DNA from 4 places in the Pseudoalteromonas sp. ATL1 genome. Region 3 is predicted to be linked to each of the others. Evidence: predicted binding sites of a transcription regulator. Region 3 holds the regulator's gene; each other region holds the start of a gene.
What was found. The regulator sigma-54, encoded in region 3, starts transcription at its own class of promoters, with help from an activator protein. The targets are predictions, from matches to a motif close to GTTGGCACGNNNNTNGNNT.
Positions count from the first base shown of each region.

Region 1 (7,498 bases), 3.2 Mb from region 3:
TTCAGAGTCTAGATATTCAAACGACACATCCATAACGGGTGCCCATGCTTCTTTATAATCTTCAAAGATAATTTTAAGCAGCATTTGCACGATACGTCGTTCAGTTGGCGTAAATTCTCGACCTTCAATTTTGGCATGGTAACGGCCATCACCGCCAAAGAAGTTATCTACTAAAATGAATACCAAACGGGCTTCCATGGTAATAAGCCCCGTTCCTTTTAGAGGTCTAAACCGCACCATATTCAAACTGGTAGGTACGAACAGTGTATGAATATACTCGCCAAACTTGAGCATTTGAACACCGTTGATAGAGACTTCCGCGGTGCGACGCATCATATTGAATAAGCTGATGCGCATGTGACGAGCAAAACGTTCGTTCACAATCTCGAGCGTAGGCATACGACCACGAACAATACGATCTTGTGACGAAAAGTCATATTGTAACGCGGAGGACTCCCCGTCATCGCCGTCGTTTATTTCTTCCTCATCAACGTCATCGACACCATGTAATAGCGCGTCAATTTCGTCTTGAGATAATAAATCACTCACTTAAGACCTCACTGCATTACAAAGCCGGTGAATAAAACACGTTCAATGACTTTACTACCTTCCACGCTTTCCATCGCTTCTTGTACTTTGTCAACCGCAGCCAAACGAAGCGTTTCTTTTCCGGCGCTGGTCGTCAGTTCATCCGCAGTCGTTGTGGAGAAAACACTCAGTAAAGTGCCTTCAATTAATGGAATATGCTTTTTAGCAATCTCTTCATTCACATCGCCACGGACCAACAACTGCACTTTAATTTGTACAATTCGATCTCGGCTAGCGCCTGGCACATTAAAAACAAATGGTCGAGGCATAGCAACGTATAACGCGCTACCCGTATCTGCTGAAGCGGCGGCTGTTGTAGCAACCTCTGCTGCTGTCGTTTCTTCTGCCAGTGTTTCAACAGGCTCATCATCGGATGATAAAAGGAAGAATACAGCTACTACAACCAAAACAAGTACTGCAGCACCCGCAATAATGATTTTTTTCTTTCCGCCGGTTTCTACTATTTCTAAGTCGGTTTCTTCTGCCATGTTAATCCTTATTCAAGCACTCAGCTTAAGGGTCTATTTCTATATAATAGCAGTAGTTAGGCGTAATAATCTATTGAAGAACCATCGTTTATATTAGGCCGCGCTCCACTGTTTGAATTTTCTTCGCTGCTTGATTCGTTTGTTGTGTCAGAATTAGCAAGTGAGCTACCTTTGTTATCATCAGACGTGTCACTTCCTCCTTCGCCACCGTGTTGAATATTGCTTTCACCAAGCTCGATGCCTTGCTCTGCTAACATCTCTCGTAATTTCGGCATAGATTCTTCAAGTAGATCTTTAGCCTGTTGATTTTGAACGACGAAGTTAACCTGAGCTTGTTCAGCATCTGTTCTTATGCGGATCTGCATACTGCCTAATTCTCTGGGGTCTAGACGGATTTCGGCCTCTTGATTATTGAGGTTCAACATCATCGATACTTTTTCTTGAAGCACTTTAGCCGCATCATTACGCGCAATATTAATTGCTTGCAGAAGCTGGGGATCAACGATTACCTTTTGCGTTGTACTGTTGGCATGCTGGGTTTGTTGAGTATGATGTTGTGCTGCATCCATTTGCTCAACATATTTAACAAATTCCATATTATCAACCTGCTGCGAAGCGCTCTGCGCTGGCGATGCAATCGCTCTAAACAGTTGCTCCGCTTGCGGCGTCGGCATAGCCTGCGCGATTGAGTTCACCAAATTATTGAACTCTTTTTTGTTCTCGTTCATGAACTGTGCAGTTGTTGCATCCTTCTCAGTGCCTTTAAATGCATTTTTCATCTCACTTTTAATACTCTCTTTATCCACCTTGGTACTGTTATAGCTCACCGTTTTATTGGTTGTACCCGGTATGTTTACGGTCAAAGGGGTATTCATTGATTTACTTTGTGCAGCATCTTGTTCCTCAAGGGCTGCTAGTTGTGACAATGCACGTTCAGCCATAGGGCTTGCTTTACCACTATCGGCAAGCTGCTGCAGCCCTTGTTGCAGCACCTTACGCTCATTAGGACTCAAAGATTCAAGTTGCTTATTGAGAATTTGACCCAACTTAACCTCTGCTTCTGGCATTTCCGGGCTTGCTTCGCTAGCAGTAGCTACACTTTGCGCTTTGTTTAGAATGTCGTGCACTTGCTTTGCAATATCAGATTGTTGTGGAGCTTTACCTGACTGAGCCGTACTTTGTGTCGCTGTTAAAACGCTGTCATTTTTTGTTTGTTGCCCTGAGCCGACAGAATCGGCGCTCAGTTTACCCTGCAAAACTTTAGCGTCATTTTCAGCGGCTAAGTGAAGTTTTGTCTTTTCTTCCTCACTGACAACTTGCTTTGCTGCGACTTCGTTATTCAACTTCTTCGTAGAGTCGTTTAGCTGCGCTTCTTTTTTACTATTCTTAACAGCGGCTTCTTCACCCTCTATGTTTTGCTCTGCTTTCCCTTGTGCTGCCGCTTTACTCAACTCAGACTTAAGGGGATCTTCAGTTGGTTCTTCATCTGCCTGCAAACTCACGTTTTCTGGCACTTTAGGTATGCTAACCTGATCTTTGGGATGGTTTTTGACGACTATCTCATCGTTCAATTTATCGTACAAAAACTTAAAGCTTTGCTTGTCTGCACCGTCGGCTTGCTGCTCGTCAGTCCCATCACTACTAGACTGGTGCCTAACAACATCCGTTTTTTGCTGGTTAGCCGCATTTATCTGAGCGAGTAGATCTTGCCCTGATGTGTCAGCAGCTTCACCTTGCGGCTTTTGTTGTTCATCATCGATGTTATCTTCAGATTTTTCCGCAGAGTCTGAATGTGTAAATTCGTTAGCGGGGGCTTCGTCAGAGTTGTCAACCACCTCTTGGTCTGTACCTAACGCCTCAGAAATCCGAGGTGCATGTTGCTCACTCGCATCATTGAGCGCTCTAAAAGCCTCTAAAAAGCTCTTTTGCTCTGAGCTGTCGTTTGATGATGCAGTTTGCTCTAATGCCGAAGGTTCACTATTCACCTTTGGCGTATTATTCAGAACTAGATTTAGCATATGGGTACCTGCCGAAGCGGCAATTAACAGCCGCAAAAACTTCACTGACGTGATAAAAGCAAATTTCAGACCAATTTATTATTGGAGTTGCTGAGTATTTAGCCGCTGACTGAATGATTCCAAGTAACGAACTCATTACTCAATAGAAATTAATACGTTACGCTCGTCTTCTCATAAATTGATTGGTCGCGAACTCGTCCAACATTTTTTGTTCGGCTTTATCTAAGCGCTTTTGATGCTCAAGTTCTTTCTTCTCTATGAGCTTGGCTATCGCTTTTGCTTTAACCTGTTGAGCCAACCATAGTCTTTTTCGTTGCTCGACAACTTGCTTTGCTGTATTCACGGTTGAAGCCTGTTGTAAAATCGCATCTTCAATTTTTTTGATAAACGCTTGGTACTGTAAAAAGCCACCTGTTGATAAGCCTTGCTTCGCTTTCAAATGCAGTTGCTGTGAATATTCGAGCCGAAAATTATTTAACCCTGAGAGCTTTTGTTGATTATCGTTTAAGTTGTGCTGTGCCTGCATATAATGCACGCGCAATGACTCTTCTTTTTCCGATTCTAAGTTATAAAGTAAATCAAGCTTATTGACGGCCATTATTCTTGTCCTAGTAATTGAGCAAGTTCTTGTAAACACTGATCATAATTAAGCACTTCTTTCATGCCCTGTTGCAGGAAAGCATTGACAGTTGGCATCATATTAATTGCTTGGTCTAACATGGGATCACTGCCTTTTTGATATGCACCTAAAGTGATCATGTCTTTATTCTGTTGATACATTGAATAAACTTGCTTGAGCACGCGAGCCTGTTGCATATGACTTTCTGATACCACCTGAGGCATAACACGGCTTATCGATTTTTCAATATCAATCGCAGGGTAATGGCCGCTGTCAGCCAGTTCACGAGACAGTACAATATGACCATCAAGAATGGCCCGCGCGGAATCTGCGATGGGGTCTTGCATATCATCCCCTTCACTCAACACAGTAAAAAATGCCGTGATTGAACCTTGCCCTTCTCCGCCATTACCTGCACGTTCAACAAGCGCGGGGAGTTTAGCAAATACCGAGGGGGGATATCCTTTGGTAGCTGGTGGTTCACCAACTGCGAGTGCAATTTCACGTTGCGCCATCGCGTAGCGAGTGACGGAGTCTAGTAAAAGCAGAACATTAAGCCCTTGATCGCGAAAATACTCCGCAATCGTCACCGCACTTTCGCACCCTTTTAAACGCATAAGTGGTGAAGCATCTGCTGGCGCAGCGACAACCACTGAACGTTTTCGTCCTTCAGCGCCCAAAATCTCATCAATAAATTCTTTTACTTCACGACCACGTTCACCAACTAATCCAACAACAATAACATCGGCTTCACTGCCTCGAGTCATCATGCCAAGCAGCACTGATTTACCAACACCACTCCCTGCAAACAAGCCCATACGTTGGCCTTGTCCCACAGTAATGATTGAGTTAATTGCTCGCACGCCAACGTCCATAGGTTGGCTAATTGGTCTTCTGGCCAGCGGGTTGATGGTTGATTGGGCAAACTTTAATGTCCGCTCCGCATTGATCGGACCCAGTCCATCGAGCGGTCTACCCAAGCCATCCACAACGCGTCCGAGTAGGCTCATACCAACTGGTAAGCCTGTTTCTTTCAATTGAGGAATAACACGTGCACCGGGCAATACGCCAGAGATATGATCATTCGGCATTAAATACAGCGTGTCGTCATTGAAGCCGACTACTTCTGCATCAACTAAACCTCTAATGGTTTCAATTTTACATTGACTACCCACTGGTGCACTGAGCCCTTTAGCTTCCAAGGTCAGCCCTACTACGCGTGTTAAGCTGCCTGCAACTGGCACTGCATAGGGAGAAATATGTTTTTTATATGTGGATATACGTTCAGCTAATGGGCTTTCGACACTCATTGTGCAACCAAATGTTACGACTCTATACCACTGCTATGCAAAAAGTCGTCCAAGATTTCTTTCATTCTGGTTTTCAGTGTCATATCAATAGAGGATTGTGACGTTTTAACCTCTACGCCACCCCGCTCTAACGTCGGCTCGGGCAATAAGTGCCAATGCTGTTGTGCAAGTTGCTCCTCGCCATACGCGACTTTGACAAGCTCTAAGTCATCGGGATGAAGATGAATTTTGACTGTTTGGTCTGCGATAGGCAAAGCATCCATCGCTTTTTTTAAGGCCAATAACACGACATCAGGGTTTTGCTCTACTTCTTTAAAAATCACCGCTTGTGCCAATAAATTGGCAAGCTCTACAAGTTGTTTCTCGCAGCGCTCATCAACCAAACGTAGTGGCTCATGTAATTCGTTTATGATAAGTGTCAAAGTTTGTAGCTTTTCTTCAATTAAAGGCTTGGCTTCGTCATGTCCTTGTTGCTTGCCAATTTCTACCCCTTCTTTATATCCAGCTTCTTTGCCCTCGGTCATACCCTTATCAAATCCGTCAATATAGCCTTGCTCATGACCTTGCTTGATGCCTTCATCATATGCATCTTGGCGAATTTGTTCTAGCTCTTCTAATGTCAGTGTAGGGAATTCTGGCTCTTCAGCCTCAGGCTCCTGCTTTTTACGCTCTGGTTTTTGATAGAGTTCCGCAAGCGGTTTACCAAATGCAGTAGAGCGACCAGAAAACTTTCGAGGATCTTCAGCTACATCAGGAATAGGCCAGTTTTTTAACAGTTCGTCCAGCGCTTCACCTTCAACTGGACGACCTTTATAAAATTTAGTGTCGCTCATGGATTACAAGAACTCCTCACCGCCACCACCACCGAGCATGATCTCACCTGAATCGGCTAGACGACGCGCTGTAGATAGGATTTCTTTTTGAGCAGCTTCAACTTCACTGATCCGCACTGGAGGCATAGCTTCTAAATCATCAGCCAACATATCAGCCGCACGTTTAGACATGTTGCTCATGATCTTCTCTTTCAGTGCGTCATCGGTACCCTTGATGGCTTTCATCAATACATCTTGCTGCACTTCGCGCAAGATGGCCTGAATACCTCTGTCATCCACATCGAGTAAGTTTTCAAATACAAACATAAGATCTTGAATTTGTTGTGACATTTCTTCGTCATGCTCACGAATCGAGTCCATCAACTGACCTTCTATATTCGTATCTAGGTAGTTCATAATATCTGCTGCCGCTTTCAGACCACCCATTTTCGCTGCCTGTGCACCCGCTTGACCAGCAAACTGTTTCTCCATGATCTCGTTCAATTCTTGTAATGCAGCAGGTTGTACTTCTTCTAAGTTGGCAATACGCATGGTCAAATCAAGTCTCACCTTCTCAGGGAACTGAGATAAAATTTCCGCAGATTGCTCAGGTTCTAGATAAGACAATACAATGGTTTGGATCTGCGGGTGCTCATTGCGAATAATGTTCGCAACCTGCTTAGAGTCCATCCACTTGAGTGAATCCAAACCTTTAGCGCCAGATCCCATCACAATTTGGTCTATGAGACTGGCAGCCTTGTCTTCACCCAATGCTGCTGTCAGTGCTTTCTTAATAAAGTCTTCCGATTGGAAGCCAATGGTACTGAAGCTTTGGATTTGCTCAATAAACAGATTATGGACTGCACTAATTTTTGCTTGAGATAAGTCATCCAGTGCCGCCATTGCCATGCCCACACGCTGCACTTGTTTAGGCTCTAGATGTTTTAAAATTTGCGCAGCATCTTCTTCTGATAGGCTTAGTAGCAGGATGGCGGCTTTATCGACGCCATCCAGTTTGTTTACATCATAAGCAGCTGGTAGTTGCTTTTGTTCTTCATCAGTCATCTTCAGTTAACCACGCTTTCACTACTTGAGAGGATAATTCAGGTTCGTTTGCAACCAGCGCTCGTACTGCTTTGAGCAGGTCTTCATCACCATGTAAGTCAGGCAATTGTAATGTACCATCGGACGAGAAGCCAACAGCAGCTGAATCAAACTCATGATTTAACATATCTAATGTGCTGTCTCCCAAGTCCACTCCAGAGGTCAGTGAATCTTCATCAAACTCTTCTAACGTATCATCTGGGTAGATTAAACGTTTCAGCATTGGTCTAACTACCGCTAAGATAAGTACGATAATAACCAAGGCCCCGAGCGCCAAGCGAGTGATTTTCATGAACCACTCCTGCTCCCAAAGTGGTACTTCGACTGTATCGCCTAAATCTTCTCTGACAAATGGCACAGTAACAACTTCAAGTGCATCACCGCGCTGCATATCAAACCCAACACCACCTTGTAACAAACGACGGATATTGGCAAGCTCTTCTTGGCTACGTGGCGTTAAAGTCATATTACCCTCAGCGTCAGGCTTTGGCAGATAATCAACCGCAACCGATACGCTGATACGACGAATGACACCTGTTTGTTGACGCTTATGACTAAT
Region 1 is NZ_JBZYXL010000001.1:3,268,773-3,276,270, forward strand. It holds gene fliM (flagellar motor switch protein FliM) at 1-549, opposite strand, end outside; gene fliL (flagellar basal body-associated protein FliL) at 558-1,076, opposite strand; gene AC5FX4_RS14295 (flagellar hook-length control protein FliK) at 1,133-3,094, opposite strand; gene fliJ (flagellar export protein FliJ) at 3,252-3,692, opposite strand; gene fliI (flagellar protein export ATPase FliI) at 3,692-5,023, opposite strand; gene fliH (flagellar assembly protein FliH) at 5,038-5,856, opposite strand; gene fliG (flagellar motor switch protein FliG) at 5,860-6,900, opposite strand; gene fliF (flagellar basal-body MS-ring/collar protein FliF) at 6,893-7,498, opposite strand, start outside.
Region 1: the regulator sigma-54 is predicted to act here: its motif matches at 3,151-3,169, upstream of AC5FX4_RS14295 (flagellar hook-length control protein FliK).

Region 2 (7,498 bases), 3.3 Mb from region 3:
TCCGTACGCTCACGTATATAACCTTTGGTGTTTAAATTGGATATGTTTCTACTGGTTGTTTGCAGTAGCTCCGAGCTGGCGCGTACACCACTCGTACCAATTTGCATAAGATCAAAAGACATCTTAATTTACTCCTCGACGAATTAATGATGTGAGCATCTGCTTAAACTCGCCACGCTGTAACACGTTCTTAATTTTATCGGCATAATTAGGATCAGTTGCATAACCAGCTTGCTGCAATGCGTCTAAATACTGACTCGGCTGCTTCACTTTTTGCAGTGCCTCTTCATAGCGTGGGTTACTTTGTAAGAACGCAACATAATCGTTGATACTGTCTTTGATTGAGTCATACGCTCTAAAACTCGCTTGTTTTTGCACAGGTAAACCTTGCTCAAATTCCAACGTCAACTTCTTGGCGCTTTCACCTTGCCATGCTTTATCTGATTTAATATTGAATAAGTTGAAACTACTTGAACCATCAGGCTTGGAAATAACATGTTTGCCCCAACCTGTTTCTAATGCGGCTTGCGCGATCATAACAGCTGGATTCAAACCAATTTTGTTAGCCGCTTCTTTCGCATGTTCCCATAGAGATTCTACAAATGATGCGGGATCATCAAACACGCTTTTCTGCTCATCATCTCCGGATACGCTAGCTTGAACAGCACTCGAGTTATCTTGTTTATCAGCTGGCATTTGCCCGTTCGCAATCTTATCACTGGCTAAATTGGCATTAGTGCGGATCACTGAGGCAGGCGTATAACCATCTGAGTTTGGCGATAATTGCTGCACAATTAAATCTGCCAACCCTAAGCTGCCCTTACCCGCTAACTCTACCGAAAGTTGTTGATCGTGCATTTCTTCAAAAAACTTGACACTACTAGAGTTAAACGGGCTATCTTTATCTTCCATAGCCTCATTGGCTTTACGCATACTTTTGAGCAGCATCTGTGTAAAGATCGACTCAAACTGCTGCGCCGCTTTTTTCAAAGCTTCATTAGACGCTTTTTGATCGGTGCCGCTTTTCAAGGCATCTTGACGTAACGAGTTCAGATCGCCTAAATCAAAAAAGTTCTGTTTGTCTAACGGATTGGTATTCATCAGCTCAACGACACGTTAAAAATTCATAGTGATATAAATGCAAAAACTGAGCCAAAAAAAAGCCCCGACTAATCGGGGCTAACTTATTGATTAAAAATAACTCTTTATATGACGACTAATTGACCATTGATTGCACCGGCTTCTTTTAACGCTTCTAAAATCGCCATTAAATCGCCAGGTGCCGCGCCCACTTGGTTAATCGCTCTAACCAAATCATCTAGGCTAACACCGGGGTCAAATACAAAGGCACGAGAGTCATCCGTATTCACGTCAATGATACTTTGCTGCGTTACCGTGGTTTCTCCTTCACCTAAAGGTTGAGGCTGAGATACATTTTGTTGTTCAGCAATGGTCACGGTTAAACCACCATGTGTGATAGCCGCAGGTTGTAGCTTCACATTTTTACCAATGACGATGGTACCTGTTCGTGAATTAACAATAATTTTGGCGGTGGTGTCTGCCGGTTTAAATTCTAAGTTCTCAAGTGTAGAAAGATAAGCTACGCGCTGCGATGGATCTCTTGGCGCGATAACACGCACCGATGCAGCATCCATTGGTTTTGCGCTGTTTGGACCAACCAACTCATTAATGGTATCAGCTAGTCGCTTAGCCGTTGTAAAGTCGGGGCTATTCAAGTTAAAAGTAATATGATCGCCTTGTGTAAATGGGCTTTTTACCGCTCGCTCCACAATAGCACCATTGGGTACTCTACCTACTGTCGGGGTATTAATAACAACACGGCTACCATCCATGCCCTCAGCACCTAAACCGCCAACAATCAAACTACCTTGTGCTATTGCATATACGTTACCATCAACCCCTTTCATAAAGGTTTGTAGTAAAGTACCGCCACGTAGACTACCCGCACTCCCGATTGAAGAAACCGTAATATCAATTTTTTGACCTGGTTTTACAAAAGGTGGTAAATCCGCATGTACCGCAACAGCGGCGACATTTTTAATTTTTGGTTTCAAGCTCGCGGGCATGGTAATACCAAAGCTACTCAACATCGCCTTAAAACTTTGCTCAGTAAAACGGCTCTGCTCCCCAGTACCCGGCAAACCCACCACCAAACCATAACCTACCAACTGGTTTGAGCGAACGCCCTCGACCATACTAACGTCTTTAATGCGCTCTGCATTAGCACTTGCTGACAGTACACTGCCTACCAATACGCCAAGTAATATTAACAATCTCATTGTCTTAACCCTTTAAAATGGTAGTAATGTGCTTAAGAAGAATTTAGCTAACCAACCTGGACTTTGTGTTTCTTGGTGCTGGCCTTTGCCTGAGTATTGGATACGTGCATTAGCGATACGGTTTGATTCGACCGTGTTATCCGCTTTCACATCCGATGCCCTCACTAATCCTTCAAGACGAATAAACTCTTCACCCGTGTTTAATGTCAGCCACTTTTCCCCACGAATAACCAAATTGCCATTGGGTAAAACACGCATCACGTTCACTGATATGTTACCAAACAAGCTATTTGATTGATTCGCTTGGCTATCTCCTTTGAACGAAGACTCAGATTCTAAGCCAAATTGAATGCTTTCTTTACCAATATTAATGGCAGAGCCACCTAACCCCGTAATTGGGCTGAGCGAGGCGTCAGTCTCTTTATCTGTTTGGTTATTCGCGGCCTTTGACGCGGCTGTTGTTTCACGCAAAATAACAGTAATAATATCGCCGGTTCTTAAGGCCTTTTTGTCCGAATACAAATCATTGGCTCGGTATTCACTAAACAGAGATCCGGTTGCCACTACGGGTTCTGCTTCCTGTTCAGGGTACATGGGCGCATAGTATGGGTCATCGCGCACCACATCACTATTTTGCGTTGACACACATCCTGCAAGTAAAGTGGTTACTAAAATGGCTAAGCTCAAATCACGCATACTGCCCCCTAAATTTTAAAGTTGCTGGTTGATATAACTAAGCATTTCATCCACTGATGAAATGACTTTTGAGTTCATCTCGTAAACCCGTTGAGTTTCAATCAGATTGACCAACTCTTCAGTTACATTTACATTTGATGTCTCTAGTGCGCCTTGCACAATAAGCCCTAGACCATCAACGCTCGGGTTACCTTGTACCGGTGCACCACTCACTGCCGTTTCCGTGTATAAGTTTTGACCCATTGGCTCTAAGCCCGCAGGGTTGATAAAGTCACTGATCACCAACTGGCCGATAACGGCATTTTCCGCTTCACCTGATACTGTGACCGACACTTCACCATCTTGAGAAATAGTAATGGATTTTGCATTCTCTGGAACGTTCATCTGTGGCTGTAGCGGAAAACCTGCACCTGAGGTTACAATTCGACCGGTTTCATCGGTGGTGAACTGACCATTTCGTGTATAAGCTGTTGTTCCATCTGGCATCTGTATTTCAAAAAAACCAGGGCCTTGGATCATCCAATCCAAAGTATTTTCAGTACTGAGCATATTGCCTTGAGAAAAATTTTTCTGGTTAGCGACCACCTTAGAGCCGGCGCCTAACATCAAACCTGATGGCAACTCAGTATCTTGCGACGACCGACCACCGGGTTGGTTAATATTTTGATAAAGTAAATCTTCAAAAATTGCACGACTCTTTTTATATCCAACAGTACTCGCGTTAGCTAAGTTGTTAGAAATAACCGCAATATCTGTTTGTTGCGCATCTAAGCCTGTTTTACTGATCCACAATGCTGGGTTCATAACAATTACCTCACTCGGTTAGACGATACGCAGCAAAGATACATGACGTTCGTCTATCTCTTCTGCGGTCTTCATTAATTTCATTTGCATTTCAAATTGACGCTGGTGGTTAATCAAATCCACCATCTCGTGCACAGGGTTAACGTTCGAGCGCTCTAACGTACCGCTCATGACACGTGCCGTTGGGGAAATATCACAAAACCCACACTGGCCGTTAACTAATGCATCATCTTTTGGACGAAACAAGCCATCATTGCCTTTTTCAAGCTGGCTATTGTCCGCATCAATAATTTTTAATCGGTCCACAACTTCCATAAAGTTAGCAGGTGCGCCTTGAGGGCGAACTTGAATAGAGCCATCATCACTAAATACCACCTTATCGACAGGAATAGGTAATATGATAGGACCGCCCTCGCCAATAAGTTGACGCCCATGGCTGGTGACCAAAGCGCCATCTGCACGAATGTTTAAATTACCCACTTTGGTATACGCTTCGTTGCCACTTTCGTCCATCACGCTGATCCAAGACTCTTGTGAAACCGAAATATCTAAATCTCTTGCCGTTTCAACAATTGGCCCCGAGATCAAATTAGTCCCAGGGCGCTCTTGCATCGCAAACACACGAGTCGGCAAGCCTTCACCAAATGCCTGCATTGAACGTGCTTGCGCAAAGTCGGCTTTAAAACCTATGGTATTTGAGTTGGCTAAGTTATTAGCTTTAATAGCAACGCCACGCAAACTTTGTTTTGCGCCAGACATTGCAACATAGAGCATTTTATCCATAACACTAACCTTACTAATAAATTCATCTAACTAATAAAAGCAATAATAGTGCCAACAAATAAATGACGGTTTTTAAGTCTATGAAAGGGTATGAAAAAGGCCGCATGATGCGGCCTTAGAACGTGAAATATAATTATCGGATCTGTAGAATTGCTTGTTGCAGCGTTGAGTTCACTTCCAGTGCACGAGAGTTTGCTTGGAAGTTACGCTGAGCACTGATCAAATCAACCAGTTCATTAGTTAGATTTACATTCGACTGCTCAAGCGATGAAGAACTAATACTACCTAAAGTCCCCGACGCAGGTTCCCCTGCTATTGGCTCTCCCGAGGTTAAGCTTTTCTTCCACGCAGTATTACCAACTGGTGACAAGCCCTGAGAGTTTGAAAAGCGTACCATCGCAACTTGGCCCAGATAAGTCGAGTCACCATTACTATATGCCGCAATAATTTTACCATCAGCGCCAATATCAATACTAGATAAACGACCCACTGTTGCACCATCTTGTTCTAGCGCTTTCACTTCAAAACGACTAGCGTATTGGGTAGGTAGCTTGTTCGACGTGTTTGCTTCATCACGCCAGTTCATAGTGATATTGTTGGGAAACGCCGCACCATTGGTCAAAAGCGATGTCAAGCCACTCGTGAAAGGAGGGCCTCCGGCGCCTGGACCTGTCAGGTTAAGCGCATCAAAAGTTGTGTTACCTGCGCTAACGGGCGTGGCCGGTAAGCCACTCGCATCAAAGGTAAAGGTAGTAAGGGCTGTAAGCGGTGAGCCAGTATCTAGTGCACCATTAGTGGTAAATGAATTACCATCCAAGGTACCGTATACATTCCACGTATTTGCCGCTGTCTTTCTAAAAAATAGCTGCATAACATGCGGTTCACCCAAAGAGTCATAGACTGTTGTGGATGTGGATGAATTATATGAAGCGGATTCTGTCGGAGAAAACGCAATTGTCGGTACCTGCTCTCTAGAGTCCACATTAAACGAATTATAGATAGTCGATGTTGCTCTTGGCGAACCCGAGGCATCTGGGATCTGTAAAGCCGTTGAGGTACTTAAGCTCACAGATGTTGTATCCCCCGTAGATGGGTCAACAGGAAAACCTTGTAGAAAATTACCTTGCGCATCCACAATAAAGTTGTCTTTGTTCAGCTTAAACGCCCCTGCACGCGTATAGGTATAGTCTTGTGAACCAAACTCTTCACTCATTGCAAAATAACCTTCGCCAGTAATGGCAAGGTCTAAAGAGTTATTCGTAAACTTTAATGAACCTTGGTGAAATTGCTGAGCAACCATGGTGGTTTGCGCACCATCACCTGCTTTGGTTTTAGCCGAACTAAAAACAGACGCTGCATAAACATCAGCAAACTCAGCACGCGACTCCTTAAAGCCGGTGGTATTCACGTTTGCAATGTTATTGGCCGTTACATCTAGGTCTTTTTGTGCTGCCGCCAAACCCGTTAATGCTATATTAAAACTCATACTCTCACCTCTTGTACTCTAAGGTTAATTCTGTAACTAAGATAACTATGCGATTTCAGCGACATCAGTCAGTTTCACTGCACCCGAACTTGTATTGATCACGATACCATTTGCACCATTCACATTTACGCTATCTATATTTTTAAATGTCGCCATAGGCAGGCTTGTATACGTGCCATTTAGTCTGCCTTCTGCCTTAATTTTGTATTCACCATCTGGCATTTGAACTTTATCGTTGTTCTTACCATCCCACTCAAACCGTAAAGCGCCAGCGGTTTGACTGCCCATTTCCATGGTACGAACCAACTGATTCTTGTCGTCATAAATACTGATAGTAAGATCTTCAACCGGTTGAGTGGCGATCACCGACCCTTTTGCCAATTGATCAGAGCCAACATTAATAGTATCTGATTCGAGTAATGCTTTTTTGCCAACCAAGGTTGAAGCTTGCAGCGCTGAGTTTGACGTCATCGATGCTGATAGCATTTCAAACTTCGAATTTAAGTTAGAAATCCCCTCTGCCATCGTGAAGTTGGTCATTTGCGCTATCATCTGATCATTATCAGCCGGCTTACTTGGATCTTGATAGGAAAGCTGTTGTGTTAACAACGAGAAAAAGTCTTCTTGCGTTAACTGATCGTTCTTCTCTTGTGGTTTGTTTTCCTTATTCCAACGCAGGGAATCCATATAAGAGGACGATGCCGCATTAATATCATTACTCATCAGCTATACTCCCGTTAACGCTGACCAAGTAGTAGAGTCTTACTAAGCATTTGCTTAGCTGCGTCAGCTACTTGTACATTGGTTTGATACGAACGAGATGCAGAAATCATATTGGTCATTTCTTCAACCACGTTCACATTGGGTTTATAGATGTATCCATCTTTATCGGCACTCGGGTGATTAGGGTTGTACTCAACTTGAAGTGGTTTATCACTCTCTACAATCCCTAACACTTTCACCCCCACAGATGCATTTAGCTGTGTCGGGTCTTGCATTGAAGACGCCTTGGTTAACTCAGCTGCAAATACCGGGTGCCTTGCTCTATAAACCTTATCCTGGCTAGAGCTAATACTGTTTGCGTTCGAAATATTACTGGCAGTAGTGTTTAGGCGAATGTTCTGAGCACTCATACCTGTACCTGCAATATCAAATACGTTATATAAACTCATAATAATTACCCTTGACTACCTAACGCCTTTTTAAGGCTTTTAAACTTACCAGACAGAAATTGCAAACTGGCTTGATACTCTAATGAGTTTTGTACATACAAGTTTCGTTCCACCTGTACATCAACCGAGTTACCATCACCCGTATCTGTTTGATTTGGATTGCGAAATAGTTCTAAACCGCCAGTTAACTTAGTGCCACCAGCGATGTGGTTGGAATCTGTACGGACCATATTATTGCCGCGCTCTTGACCCGACTT
Region 2 is NZ_JBZYXL010000001.1:3,320,229-3,327,726, forward strand. It holds gene flgK (flagellar hook-associated protein FlgK) at 1-122, opposite strand, end outside; gene flgJ (flagellar assembly peptidoglycan hydrolase FlgJ) at 124-1,101, opposite strand; gene AC5FX4_RS14535 (flagellar basal body P-ring protein FlgI) at 1,206-2,300, opposite strand; gene flgH (flagellar basal body L-ring protein FlgH) at 2,313-2,996, opposite strand; gene flgG (flagellar basal-body rod protein FlgG) at 3,012-3,800, opposite strand; gene AC5FX4_RS14550 (flagellar basal body rod protein FlgF) at 3,819-4,583, opposite strand; gene flgE (flagellar hook protein FlgE) at 4,717-6,069, opposite strand; gene AC5FX4_RS14560 (flagellar hook assembly protein FlgD) at 6,115-6,792, opposite strand; gene flgC (flagellar basal body rod protein FlgC) at 6,807-7,241, opposite strand; gene flgB (flagellar basal body rod protein FlgB) at 7,247-7,498, opposite strand, start outside.
Region 2: the regulator sigma-54 is predicted to act here: its motif matches at 4,621-4,639, upstream of AC5FX4_RS14550 (flagellar basal body rod protein FlgF).

Region 3 (7,498 bases):
GATAGCCACTTTAGCTTTTATGAAGGTACGGCACTCCTGATTGGCTTTATTGCTTTTATACTTGCCCTGATAATTATCACTAAAAAAGGCATTGGTGGGGATGATCCACTTGTTAGTGAAGCATGCGAAGAAGTACCAAATGATGTGCCTACCTCTAAAGCATTGTTTTGGTTAGCTGTGGGGATGATACTGTTACCTGTAAGCTCGGGCTACTTAGTCGATGCCGCCGTTGATATTGCCAAATATTTTGGCATGAGCGATTTGTTGATTGGTTTAACTATCATCGCGGTTGGAACTAGCTTGCCTGAATTAGCCGCTTGTGTTGCAGGTGTACTTAAAAAAGAAGACGACCTTGCACTAGGCAACATTATTGGCTCTAATATATTCAATATTCTCGCGGTGTTATCTATCGCTGGCATTATCAATCCTGCAACTATCGATACCAATATTGCCACAAGAGATATATATATAATGCTCGCAGCGACATTAGCGCTAGTACTAATGAGCTTAAGCTTAACGGGCTCGCGCCGTATTAATCGTTTTGAAGGGGCCTTGTTGCTGGGCAGCTTTATTGGTTACATGTATTACATTATCTAGGATCTTAGCCATGTTATCTAAGCAGTTTAAAGATACAGCCACACGCGTTATTGAAATCGAGCGTCAAGCGATCCAAGAAATTAGCCAATACATAGATCAACATTTCGCTGCCGCCTGTCAGGCAATCTTTGACTGCGAAGGCAGAACCATAGTGATAGGTATGGGTAAATCTGGCCACATAGGCAATAAAATTGCAGCAACCTTTGCCAGCACCGGTACCCCTGCTTTTTTTGTTCACCCGGGTGAAGCAAGCCACGGTGACTTAGGCATGATCACCAAACAAGACGTTGTGTTACTGATCTCAAACTCAGGTGAAACAAGTGAAGTACTCAATATCATTCCCGTCATCAAACGCATTGGTGCCAAAACCATTTCGATGACAGGTAACTCTGAATCTTCTATGGCAAAATTGTCTGATATTCATTTATGTATTGCCGTATCTCAGGAAGCATGCCCGCTTGGACTCGCGCCAACAGCCAGTACAACTGCAACACTGGTTATGGGCGACGCGCTGGCCGTTGCGCTTTTAGAAGCCAGAGGCTTTACTGCCGATGACTTTGCTCTTTCTCATCCTGGTGGTTCGTTAGGCAAGCGTTTGCTACTCACATTGGGCGACATTATGCACAAAGGTGAACAAGTACCCAAGGTCTCTCATTTAAGTACCATCAAAGATGCCCTATTTGAAATGTCTTCCAAAGGACTCGGCATGACCACTATTGTTAATGAACAAGGTCAGCTACAGGGGATTTTTACCGATGGTGATTTACGCCGTATTATCGAGCAACGCGTTGATTTGCATGTCACACCTATCCATCAAGCCATGACCATTAACTGCACGACAGCAACTGAGCATATGTTAGCTGCAGAGGCACTTAACATTATGGAAACGAAACGAATTAATGGTTTAGTAGTCATAGATGATGAAAAGCGTCCCATTGGGGCTCTAAACACACAGGATTTGTTACGTGCGGGAGTGCTTTAACATGATGGAGTTCTTTGTAAGCATCGTGAAGCCATTCATCAATAGTTCAGAACGCCATAACTATGGTGACAACATGTTCAGCTTTTGGCCAAACTCCATGTTGGGATGTGTATGATGAGTAATACTCGAGTACTCATATTCGCGATTTTTGTCATCGCAATGACATGGCTTTGGTATCCGTATTTAACGCAAAATGATAATCAGCTCAATAAGCAAAATGATGTTATCGCTAAGCCCGACTACATCGCGATGCAGTTACAACAAACATCGTACAATGAAACGGGCATAAAAAGTTACACGGTGACCGCTGACAAAATGGAATTGTATCAAGAGCTCGGCTTTAGTCATTTTACTAAACCCGTTTTTACGCTTTATAACGGCCCACAAAACTGGCTGATATCGGCAACAGAAGCAACGCTATACGAAAATAATACGCTCATGTTGGAAGGCAATGTTGAGGCCAAAAACCTAACAACAGGCGCAATGATTAACTTGATAAAAGCAGATAATATCCGCGTTGAAATAAAAGAACGTCTGATGCAATCGGAGCGACCTGTCGAGATCACAGGGCCTAGCTTGAAGATTAATGGCAAAGGTCTTTATGCCGATTTAAACACAGATATTATTGAACTCATTAACCATACTCGAACTATTTATTATGACCAATAAACTCATGTATTCACTCGCTGTGGTCGGCCTACTATTCGGCCAGCTTGCACTCGCTCAATCAACAAACTCTGCCGATGAGGTATCAATTAAAGCAGGCAAACAACAAGCGCAATTGAAAACCAATATTGGGATTTTCGAGCAAAATGTCGAAATCATTCACGGCAATCGAAAAATCAATGCTGATAAGCTAGAAGTACATCGAAGAGAAGAACTTGGTGACAATAAGCAGTTGCTGGTCGCAACGGGTTCTCCAGCGCGATTTTCAGAAAAACAGCCGGATGGTACAGAGCTAACGGCAAGTGCACTAGAAATTCGCTATGACGTAGCCAATCGCACCTTAGAGATCAAAGGGGATGCAAAAATAAACCAAGCAGGTCAAATTATTCGCGCACAGTCAATAATATATGATATGGAAAAACAACTCATCAGTGCAGAACGCGGTGAGCAAGACAACGCACGAGTACACACAATTTTGGTTCCCGAAAAAAATCCAAAGAAAGCTGGCAAAGGTAATTAAGCATGAGCGTATTAACTGCAACTGCATTAGCAAAAAGCTATAAAGGGCGACAGGTCGTTAAAAATGTCAGTCTAAGTGTTGAAGCTGGTAGTATTGTCGGGCTGCTTGGACCAAATGGTGCGGGAAAAACAACGAGTTTTTATATGATTGTTGGATTAGTACCCAGCGATCATGGTTCAGTATGCATTAATGACCACGACATTACCTTACTACCAATGCACAATCGTGCTCGACTAGGTATTGGTTACCTCCCTCAAGAGTCATCAATATTTAGAAAGTTAACTGTTTATCAAAATCTCATGGCCATTTTAGAAACTCGTAACTCGCTCAATAAAGAAGCACGCGAACAAATACTGAACGAGTTGTTAGATGAGTTTAATATTCAACACATTAGAGATAGTTTAGGTATGGCATTGTCGGGTGGTGAGCGCCGAAGGGTAGAAATTGCTCGCGCTTTAGCCGCAAACCCTAAATTTATCCTGTTAGATGAGCCTTTTGCTGGTGTTGATCCGATTTCGGTGTTAGATATAAAGAAAATTATCGAGCATTTAAAAAATCGTGGTATCGGTGTACTGATCACCGACCACAATGTTCGAGAAACCCTTGATGTATGTGAAAAAGCTTATATTGTGTCCCATGGTGAGCTTATCGCGTCGGGAACGCCAGAGCATGTTTTGGCGGATCAAACCGTTCGAGATGTCTACCTTGGTGAGCAATTCAGGCTATAGTTAAAACATTCTAGGTCACAATAATAATAGAGATTAGAAGGATTGTTAAAGGTACATGAGGCAATCGTTACAGCTGCGCATGGGGCAGCAACTTACCATGACACCACAACTACAGCAGGCAATACGTCTGTTGCAGTTGAGTACGCTAGATCTTCAGCAAGAAATCCAAGAAGCACTGGATAGCAATCCTCTGTTGGAAGTGGAAGAGTCTGACACGGATCTCGATACCTCCTTACAAGAAAAAAACGGTAAAGATAATAGCCACGACGATTCTCATGATGACAACCACGATAGTGAACCTGTGAGTGATTATGAGATGGACTCCGACGCCGCACTGAGTAAAGATACCGTGAGCGACGAATTGGCAATGGATGTAACTTGGGACGAATATATGAGCGCGGCCCCCGCCGCGAGCAGCGGCCCAATGCCTGAAGATGAAACGATTTACCAAGGTGAAACCACCGAAACCTTACATGAATATCTCATGTGGCAGTTGGAACTCACACCATTTAGTCCCATTGACCATGGAATTGCGGTGGCTATCGTTGAAGCCATTGATGATAACGGTACACTAACCTTAAGCACTGAAGAAATACTAGATAGTATTAACGATGGTCACTCAGGCGAACCCATCGAACTTGATGAAATTGAAGCCGTGCTTAAACGTATTCAGTTATTCGACCCAGTAGGGATTGGTGCTCGTAACCTTCAAGAGTGCTTGTGTATACAGTTAAATCAGTTTGACCCAAAAACCACGCCTTGGTTAACTGAAACAAAAATGATTTTAAACGAGCACATTGAGTTGCTTGCGAGTCGTGATTATCGAACATTGATGAAAAAGACAAAGCTTAAAGAAGCGGAATTAAAAGAAGTAATGACGCTCATTCACAGCTTAAATCCCAAACCTGCGGCCAGCATCATTCGAGAAGAATCTGAATACGTCATTCCTGATGTATCGGTGAAGAAAGTAAAAGGCCGTTGGGTGGTAGAATTAAACCCAGAATGCATGCCAAAAATTCGCGTCAATGATCACTATGCAGCCATGTCTCGTTCCGTAAAATCAAGCTCTGACAGTCAGTTTATTCGCTCGCACTTACAGGAAGCTAAGTGGTTTATTAAAAGCTTAGAGAGCAGAAATGAAACTTTAATGAAAGTTACCAATTGCATTGTGCAGCAACAACAGGCATTCTTTGAACATGGTCCTGAAGCAATGCGACCTATGGTGTTAAACGATGTTGCAGAGATGGTCGAAATGCACGAATCAACTATTTCTCGCGTAACAACACAAAAATATATGCACACACCAAGGGGCATTTTTGAGCTGAAGTATTTCTTCTCCAGCCATGTAAGTACAGAAAACGGAGGTGAGTGCTCATCTACAGCGATTCGAGCGCTTATCAAAAAGTTAATAGCTGCTGAAAATACCGCAAAGCCATTGAGCGATAGCAAAATAGCAGACATATTAGCGGAGCAAGGAATTAAGGTGGCCCGACGCACCATAGCAAAATATCGGGAGTCGTTAGCCATTCCACCGTCTAACCAGCGTAAAAGCTTGATTTAGACGTATTACCAAAGAAGGAAAATGCTTATGCAACTAAATTTAACTGGTCGTCATGTAGAAATCACTGATTCATTAAGAGACTATGTCAACAACAAGTTTGCGAAGCTAGAAAGGCACTTTGATCACATTAATAATGTGCACGTGATCTTAGATGTTGAAAAGCTGGTCCAAAAGGCCGAAGCCACCTTACACGTAAATGGTGGAGAGTTATTTGCTTCAACGGAACATCAGGATATGTATGCGGCGATCGACGGGCTTATTGATAAGCTAGATCGTCAAGTGATCAAACATAAAGAGAAGCTTACTCGACACTAATCATGAAACTAAGCTCGATTATAAACAAGGACTGCAGTAAAGCTGCGGTCCTTTTTAATAGCAAAAAACGTGTCCTTGAATACATCAGTGAACTGGCGCATGAGCAGCTGCCTCAGTTAAACCAGCATGATATTTTGAACGCATTAATGACGAGAGAAAAGCTAGGGAGTACAGGGATCGGTAAAGGTATTGCAATTCCTCATGGCAGAATGGCCGGCATTGAACAAGTAACCGCTATGCTCTTGGTCAACCAGCAAGGTATTCCTTTTGATGCGATAGACAATCGACCCGTTGATATTTTTCTCGCACTGATAGTGCCTGAAGGTGATAATCAGCAACATCTTAAGACATTGGCAGAGATTGCAGGAAAACTTAATGATAAAGAGTTTTGTAAACAGCTAAGGAATGCTAGCAATGATGATGAACTTTATGAGATTATTGCTTCAGCACACTAGGTAACTAAGAGAAGCATTATGGAATTAATCATTGTCAGTGGCCGCTCTGGTTCAGGAAAATCAGTGGCGCTACGTGTACTTGAAGATTTGGGCTATTATTGCGTCGACAATATCCCCGTGAATTTGCTGCCCTCGTTAGTCAGAAGTGTTTCTGACAACTTTGATAAAATCGCAGTCAGTATTGACGTGCGCAACCTCCCCAAAGAGCAGCAAGATTTCAACGATATTCTAGAGTACCTACCTGGCTTTGCTAACCCGATGCTGTTTTATCTAGACAGTGATGATAATACATTAATAAAACGTTTTTCAGAGACTCGTCGCTTACACCCTCTCTCGATGAACGATCTGCCGCTAGATTTAGCCATTCGTGAGGAAAAACAACTACTGGATGTGCTCACTTCGCGTGCTGATGTACTCATCGATACCACTGACCTCAGTGTTCATCAACTAGCAGAAACCATAAGAGAACGTATTTTAGGTAAAAAAGATAAACAACTTATTGTTACCTTTCAGTCGTTCGGTTTTAAACATGGTATTCCAAAAGAAGCGGATTATGTCTTTGATGCACGTTTTTTACCCAACCCGCATTGGGAACCTGAACTGAAGCCTTTAACTGGACTCGATCAACCCGTCAAAGATTACTTGGCCAACCACAGCATAGTGCAGAAATTCACCTGGCAAATTCAAACTTTCGTGCAAACGTGGCTTCCCCATTTAGAGCGTAACAATCGCAGCTATCTGACCATTGCTATTGGGTGTACCGGCGGTCAACACCGCTCCGTCTATTTAGCACAAACCATAGGTGAAAGCTTTGCTCGCACCCACCCGAATATTAAAATTCGCCACAGAGAACAAGATAAGTAGAATTATGCGTTGTGAAGATACTTTTTTAATTCAAAACAAATGCGGGTTACATGCGCGCGCAGCATCAGTGCTTGCCCAACTCGCTGACAAGTTTGATGCACAAATAACGCTTTACCAAGACGAAAAATCAGCGGATGGCAACAGCGTACTTGCACTACTTTTACTCGAAAGTAGTCAAGGCAAAGAGGTGAAAGTGGTGTGTGATGGTCCCGATGCACAAGGTGCACTGGCCGCAATCGGTGATTTAATTGCACAAAAGTTTCATGAACAAGAATGAGTTAGCAATTCAGTTACAGAGATAATTTCCCCACAGATACTTGGTAAGACATTTAAATTTACGTTAAACTCTTAGGCAAGATGTCGTGCCTAACTTTCCCGTTCATATCTTAGCTGTATCTTCAGCTTCTTCTTAATTAGGCATTTTTTATAAATAAAATAACAAAATGATAGGAAGCCTATGCCTGAAGCCCTTGAACAAGACTATACACTACAACAACTGCAGCAAGTTACGCAGGCTTTAAATAGTGGGCAATTTGTTCAAGTTAGGCGTATTTTAGCTGAAACTGCTCCATGTGATACCGCACTACTGCTTGAGTCATCCCCTCATAAAGTTCGTCGTCAACTTTGGCAACTTGTCGATCCTGATATTCAAGGTGATGTTCTAGAAGAACTGTCTGAAGATGTTCGTTTGAGCATCATCGTACAGATGGAACCCGAGTTGATCGCCGCGGCCACGGAAGACATGGACGATGATGACCTGGGTGAGGTTTTAAGAAGCTTACCCGAAACGGTGTATCAAGACGTAGTCGA
Region 3 is NZ_JBZYXL010000001.1:60,815-68,312, forward strand. It holds gene AC5FX4_RS00280 (calcium/sodium antiporter) at 1-597, shown strand, start outside; gene AC5FX4_RS00285 (KpsF/GutQ family sugar-phosphate isomerase) at 608-1,579, shown strand; gene lptC (LPS export ABC transporter periplasmic protein LptC) at 1,694-2,248, shown strand; gene lptA (lipopolysaccharide transport periplasmic protein LptA) at 2,238-2,765, shown strand; gene lptB (LPS export ABC transporter ATP-binding protein) at 2,768-3,493, shown strand; gene AC5FX4_RS00305 (RNA polymerase factor sigma-54) at 3,549-5,054, shown strand; gene hpf (ribosome hibernation promoting factor) at 5,082-5,369, shown strand; gene ptsN (PTS IIA-like nitrogen regulatory protein PtsN) at 5,372-5,824, shown strand; gene rapZ (RNase adapter RapZ) at 5,843-6,688, shown strand; gene AC5FX4_RS00325 (HPr family phosphocarrier protein) at 6,693-6,965, shown strand; gene mgtE (magnesium transporter) at 7,146-7,498, shown strand, end outside.

Region 4 (7,498 bases), 3.5 Mb from region 3:
GATACAACCGAGCTTCACGCTCAAGCTGCTGTGAACTTTGCATTATCAGCATTTTAAAGGACACACTCCAATAGCGTAAATGAATTGATAATCAATTACTTTACGCTATACCTAAAAGACTTAGTAATTTATTTAGTGGTAGGGAACTGTGCAAAAACTGTCTATTTTAGGTATGACTCTTATCGGCATATGCTCCATGTGTTCCCACGGTTCCGATGATAAAAGTTTATTTGTATTAACGTTAGATGACCTGCTAAGTTTAGAAGTGTCTTCAGGTTCAAACCGAGCCGAAAAACTACGCGATACCCCAGCTTCTATACAAGTAGTTACACGTAATGATATTCAACAGCGTGGTTACACACACCTTTCTCAAGTTCTGGCAGATTTAACCGGTTTTGATCTAAGTACCAGCTATGGGCATGATTATTCTACTGCATATCAGCGAGGCTATCGCACCCCTTTTACACAGCGTACTTTAGTCATGATCAATGGAGTTACCAACAATTTATTGTGGAGCCATGAATTTCCAGTTAATCGCCAGCTTCCAATGAGTGCTATTGAGCGTATTGAGGTGTTGTCTGGTCCGTCTGGCGCAATTTACGGACCTAATGCCTTTCTTGGTGTAATTAATATTATAACTCAGGATAGTCAGGTGATAGAAGACGGTCGCAATGATGTAAAGGTCCAGTTGCAATTGGCAGAATTTGGTTACAAGGCATTGGAAGTGTCTGCTTTGGGTCGCGAAGGAGACTTTAGCTACTCCATTTCAGGCCGACTATTTGAGGAAGACGATAAAAACCTAGATCAAATGGCAAAGTGGGGGTTTATTAATGAAGACTACTTGTCGAATGCTAATTTTTGGGGACCAGTATTGAAGCGAGAATACGATGGAGTGAATTATGGACAATTTCGTTCCAAGGATCGCGAACATGCACTTTTAGCACAGCTACATTATACAAATTGGGAACTTGGATTAAATCACTGGATCACGAATAATGGTTATGGTGTTAAGTTGAGTTTCGATCGAGGTCAACCGAATGCATTGTGGGGAAAAAAAACCACGCTACTGTACCTACGTAACACCGTTGATCTGAACCAAGACTTTAAATTAAAAAGCTTCTTTCGTTACCGTAAAGATAGACGTTATGGGAATTGGGCAGAAGCGACGCCTGATTGGGCACCTGAACAATCAGGTTATTCATACGTGAGTATTTCTCAGTGGAATGCGGTCAGTGATGCTTGGAATATTAGGCTAGATGGTGAGTATCAACTATCACAGTCGTGGCATTTATCAGTTGGACTCACTTATGAGCGTAAGAATCTCACCAAAACCTATGATATATGTGGCTATTGGGCATCTGCATTTTGTTCATCAGATAACGCCCCTGATGAGCTGGGGCCTTATGGCTTGGGAAAGGGCGTTTATTACTCTTTAGATGAAACATTACCGACGTTTACTGGTCCGCATTCAGATATGCCTGCGCAAAACACGATAGATATGACCGATAAGGGCGCTTACTTTAGAGGCACTTATAAAATCGATAACTGGTCTTTGAATGCAGCACTACGGTGGGATCACAACTCTAAATTTGGTTCATTTGTAAAACCTCGCCTAGCAGCAAACTATCACTATGATGAACACAATACTTTTAAGCTTATTTATGCTTCTGCTTATCAGGAACCTGCGCCAATACAGTTATACGGAGGTTGGAATGGTCGCAGAGCAAACCAGGATATGCTACCAGAAGAAGTAAAGGATTTAACCGCAGCATGGATGTATCAACGAGGAGCATGGTTTGTGGACTTCTCAGTCTATAACAGTCGTTATGACAATGTGATCAAGGAAGAAGCAGAAAATGCGGGTTCGCGGAATGTAATGGGGGCTGAACTAAGAGTAAAATATGAGTTCGATAATCCTTGGTTTAATGCACCACAGATCAGTAGTTATGTGAACTACAGTTACACACACAGTCGTAGTCAGATCACTTATAACCATCAACAAGGAGTGTGGATAGGTGAGGGCAGTGCAGCATGTATTCAACAAGCCAGTGATGAGGCATGTACAAGGTACGACACTGAGTTAGGTGATATTGCACCCCATAAGTTAAATATGGGTGTAAATGTGCCTGTAACGGAGGGGTGGAGCTTGAATACTCGGTTTAACTATGTGTCTTCGAGAGAGTTCTATTTGCGCAATCCTCTGCGTGGGCAAGCTCTTAAATTGGGAGATTATTTAATAACTAATCTGGCGGTGATATGGCAGTGTGATCTACTAACCGTGCATGCTCAAGTTAATAACCTGTTTGATAGTCAGGTTTATCACCCCGGGTTATTACAAGCTGATTCAGGTAATATGTTTTCAGACTCTGGCGGTAACTTACTAAGAACAAAAGGCTTTAATAATTCTATATTGCCGCAAGTTGGCCGTAATTGGGAGTTTGGGATCACAGCCAGCTTTTGAGGCTGTTTAGCGCGGAATAATAATCGAGAGACTCAGTGAAAGGATCTCAATTTCCAGCAGGGTTGCTTGTTCAATCTCTCAATGAATACAGTAGTGAAAGGGCTTAGGTGCGAGAACGTTTACTAATTTTCCTTGTTGGGAGAAATAAAATAGGCACACATATTATGTAAAAGCTCAAAAGTAATACGCCTTACTTTTGAGCTTTGCGTTATCTATTTTAGCAGTTTTCATTTTCTGCTTTTACAGCTTCTTTGACATTTTCACAGGCATCTTCAACGGCATTTTTTCCGTCTTTAACCATTTCGTCAAGTTGTTCTCCTGCATCTTCTGCTGGACCTTCAGAGCAACCAGTCAGTGCGAGTAAGGCTACAATACCAGAAACTTTCATTAGATTGTTAAAGCTCATATTTATCTCCTTCAGCCTCTCGGCTTTCTCAGTAATGATGTAATAAATGACAGTGCTAAAAGTGCGACAAAAATAAAGAACAATATCTTAGCAATGCCAGCTGCGGTGCCTGCTATGCCACCAAAACCAAATACAGCGGCCACAAGCGCAAGTACTAAAAATGTTAATGCCCAACGTAACATAAGGCCTCCTATGTTGTTTCTGCCATGATTAAGCTGACACTTCTTTTAGATGCTTCATCTCATCATGACATGCTTTCATATTCAGGCGTGTTTGACTCAGGCTTTGATAACACGCTGGTGGTAATGGCTGTTTTAAGGCTGAATCAATTTTCTCCAGCACTTTATCTTCAACTTCTTCCAGCTGAGATATGTAAGTGTGCTCTTTATCTGTACTAACAAGTGATATAATTTGCGTGTAAGTTTCCCTTAACTCAACACTAAATGCGCTGTCTTCTTCGACTTTACCTTCATCTGTCACAATAAAAGGCTGAAGGGCTGAAGCAGCCCGTGTTTTCTCTAAAATATTTTGCTCAAAAATTCGCTCAAGCATTGGATTATCAAGCTTTTCTTTCGCTTTTGCGTAAAATTCGGCACCACCGTTTAGTACTTTGACTAAATCTTTTACTGGGTTCATATCATAATTAGAGTTAGACATATTGTTCTCCTTAAACTTGATTTTAGTTTTGCAATTCAACTTGAATAATGCACCCTCCATGCCAAAATTTTTCTTATTAATAATCATATAGTTGGTGCTTGCCACTATTATGCATTGTAATTTTTACCTAAACTTTGTAATTACTGCTCACGGGTGCTTTGTACATCTTGCAAGGTTGTGCCGCCTTTGGCATTGAAATCGAGTGTACGAATAGGGAATGGAATTAGAATGTCATGTTTATTGAGCGTATTGTGAATGGCCACAATGGCCTGATGACGAATATTCATAAAATCACCATTGCCAGGGTAGCTCATCCAGAACCAAACCAATAAGTTGACCGCACTATCATCAAAGCTGCTTGCATATACTGCAGTTTCTTGTTTATTGATAACGAAATCGAATTGGTTGATAGCTTCCTCTATCACTTTTCTCGCTTTGTCTATATCGTCGGCATAAGATATTCCAACGGAGATCTCTAGTCGACGCTTGCCTAAAGTTGAATAGTTGAGCAGCTCATTTCTAAATAGTATTTTATTCGGCGTGACGGAGAGTTGGCCATAGAAGTTTTCTATAAGTGTGTTGCGTAAGTTGATTTGCTTAACGGTACCAAACGTGCCATCCGCCTCAATAACATCACCGACACGAAAAGGCTTTCGTATACCCATTGCAACTCCTGCAATTAGATTCTCTGTCATATCTTGAAAAGCAAAACCGATCGCCAAACCTATAATCCCAGCACCTGCTAGTAGTGACGCTACTGCACCGGATAAGCCCATAATATCTAATGCAAAGAAAAATCCGATGGCGATAATAATAAGTCGAATGATCGCGCTAAGTAGTCCCGCAACTTGTATAGAGTGAGACGCCCTTTTAAATAATTTGAGTGTCCATTTAGAAATCAAACTGGAAAGCGCCCAAAAAATTATAAATATAACAATGGCGACAACAAGGTTGGGCAGATTTGTAATACTTAACTCTGCCCACGTTTGGATTTTTTCATGTATGAGTTGCCAGAACTTTTCAAGTGACACCATATTCATATTGACCTCTGTGTTAGTAGTAAAAAGACTAACACCGCATTTTTTATGCCATGGAGCAGATTTTTTATATTACGAGGTAAAAAGGCTCGGTAGAAAACTCAGTGTGAAGTTTTTACCCGTAAAAACTTCACACTGGTCAGAAAAGTCTGCATAGCGTAACAAGTTAACTTCTATCGTTTGTTTTTATCCAATTGAAAAATAAGTGATTTTTATTTGGCATGGAGGCTGCATTAGTTAAGTCGTACAAACAATTGAAGGAGAACGATTATGAAACGCACATTTATTTCAATGGCTATGGTTTCGGCTTTAACTATGACATCTGTAAATGCAAACGAGAATGCTTGGGAAAAAGAAGCGAGCGATGCTTGGATAGATGGTAAAGCAGAAGCAACGCTACTTTTCAACACCAACTTGAATTCATTTGATATTAATACTGATGTTCACAACGGTGTGGTAGTACTGACGGGTAAAGTTGAACATAGCGTAGATAAGAAATTGGCAGAGGAGCTAATTGTCGGTATAGACGGCGTTAAAGACATCGATAACCGTATCAGTATTGTTGCAGATGTTGATAAGAAGTCGCTTGAGCAAGAGCGTGGTATGAATGAGTCCTCATTTACTGACGCAAAAATAGCGACAGTGATCAAAACGCGCTTACTATTTGATACAGATATTAGTGGTACCGACATTGATGTCGATGTTGAAAATGGCAAAGTGACACTGACAGGTACAGTGGATTCTGCGTCAGAAAAGCAATTAGCTGTCACAATAGCGAAGAATGCGGATGACGTTAAACGGGTAGATGATCAGCTAGAAGTTGTCAAAGAATCTTAATCTTCACTTATGAGCGCTCTTGAGAGCGCTCTCCTATATGTTTTTTCATTTCATCACAAATACTATCTATAAAAATTTAGGGAGCAGTTATGCGTAAAACGCGTTTATTATCATCAATTTCACTTGCATTTGTATTAAGCTTTTCAAGCTCAACAACGCTAGCCGCAGAGGGAAATTACTTTGACTTTAATGGAGACCCCAAAGTATATACAGGTATTGGATATGGTCAGTATTCATTTCAGTGGAATGATAGAGACAGTGATACCAGCTTTGATGACGATTCCGCGATGCTAAAAGCATACGTTGGTACGGCGTTAAACGAATACTTTAGCGTGGAATTAGCTTATCAGAACTTTGATGAAGCAAGCGATATCGACCGCAATGCAGAGTTGGACGGTGTATCGCTGGCAGCACGGTTTTCAGCTCCATTGAGCGAACGATTCTCATTATACGCAAAAGGAGGGTGGCTTGAATGGAGCGCAGATGTATATGCCAATGTACCAGAAATTGGGCGAGTTGGTACAGAGCTTGACGGCGGAGACTGGTTTTATGGTGCAGGCTTAGCATTTGCAGTATCAAGCAACGTTAATATGCGCTTGGAATACGAACGCTATGAGCTAGAGAATGATATTGATCCTGATATGGATGTTGCATCGGTTTCTATAGAATATGTTTTTTAAATTGATAAGTACGCTCTAATATTTTCCTCCCTTTGATCTATTATGATCCCAAGCCACTATGTTGTCATAGTGGCTTTTTTCATTTTTTAAGGGAGCGTAGTGAGTGATTATTACTGAGTAAAAATTACTTGCTCTGGGTAATTATAAGTAATGATATTCACCTCAATCAATTAAGTTGTTGATATTTAAGGGGATTTTTATTGGCCGGGAATTTGCAAAACCATGGTGAGTTTAGTTAATCAGGAGCTATTATGAGCAATTCAAACCCCACAGCCAATCGTACTCAATCTAAGTCTAAAACAAACGGAAAGTTAGATGCTACACACCCTCTGTCAGATCATTTGGCGGATTCATTACATCATACTATTGATGCATTACATGACAGCGCAGCCCGAACTGAGAATGGACTTAGAAAAAAAGGGGATGCATCAGCACAGTCTATGAAAGCGCAAACACGCTTAATGAGAAAAAAATGGAATGAGTCAGGCGTAAAAAAATATGCAACAGAAAACCCAGTAAAAACGGCAGGTATGGCATTTACAGCTGGAATTTTGCTAAGCATGTTATTAAGGAAAAAATAATATGAAAGAGTCAACAAATTCTCCATATGAAGAGCGTGACTCACACGGCTTAGAGGCGCAGTTTACTGCGCTCTCTGAGCACGGCGCTCAGTTACTGGCAAGTTATGGCGCGATGGCAAGTGAATTTTTACAGTTACTTAAAGTCAAGTTAAAAGCCAATTTGAAGGTTGTTTTCACTATCTTGATACTGATTATTGCTGCAACTGTATTAAGTAGTCTAGTTTGGGTGAGCTTACATATTTTGATAGTTCATGCACTGGTATCATCTGGGCTAAGTTGGTTTGTTTCCGCGGGGCTAGTGATGGTATTTAACATCTTGATTATCTATTATTTATTGGTTACGGCTATTAGATTGTTTGATAAGGCTAGTAGTGACGTGCTCGACGACTTCTTTAATTTAAACTAGGTAGGTATATTATGACTCAGTTAGCTAAGTTTATTTATCACAAGGTGCATCGAGAAGTACGTGAGCAGCGTTTTGTATGCAAACAGTGTATTCGGGTTCACCGTTTAACAAAAACGCGATTTATTCGTTCTTCAAGAGCGCTTCTGTCATCTCCTGCTGCCATCATAGGTGGTACGCTGCTCATTGCAATTACTTGGCGCAGCCATCGTATTTCCACTTTACGCCGATTGGTGATGTTAAGACGGCTGCTAGGGTAATATTGAGATAAATCACTAAGCCTCTATTAATTGTTGTAGATCCAGAAGTGAAACAGGCTTGAGCAGAACTTTATTCACATTGTATTGAGCGAGAAGTTCGGGCTCAGGGCTGGTGCCACTGACAATTACAATATCTTGTTCTGGTTTTAATGCTCTGATCTTACTTGCAGCTTCAA
Region 4 is NZ_JBZYXL010000001.1:3,517,955-3,525,452, reverse strand. It holds gene AC5FX4_RS15535 (aspartate/glutamate racemase family protein) at 1-57, shown strand, start outside; gene AC5FX4_RS15530 (TonB-dependent receptor plug domain-containing protein) at 149-2,461, shown strand; gene AC5FX4_RS15525 (hypothetical protein) at 2,679-2,867, opposite strand; gene AC5FX4_RS15520 (DUF1328 domain-containing protein) at 2,879-3,049, opposite strand; gene AC5FX4_RS15515 (PA2169 family four-helix-bundle protein) at 3,078-3,524, opposite strand; gene AC5FX4_RS15510 (mechanosensitive ion channel family protein) at 3,665-4,564, opposite strand; gene AC5FX4_RS15505 (BON domain-containing protein) at 4,832-5,398, shown strand; gene AC5FX4_RS15500 (outer membrane beta-barrel protein) at 5,488-6,078, shown strand; gene AC5FX4_RS15495 (hypothetical protein) at 6,330-6,659, shown strand; gene AC5FX4_RS15490 (hypothetical protein) at 6,661-7,065, shown strand; gene AC5FX4_RS15485 (hypothetical protein) at 7,077-7,322, shown strand; gene AC5FX4_RS15480 (response regulator) at 7,338-7,498, opposite strand, start outside.
Region 4: the regulator sigma-54 is predicted to act here: its motif matches at 3,572-3,590, upstream of AC5FX4_RS15515 (PA2169 family four-helix-bundle protein).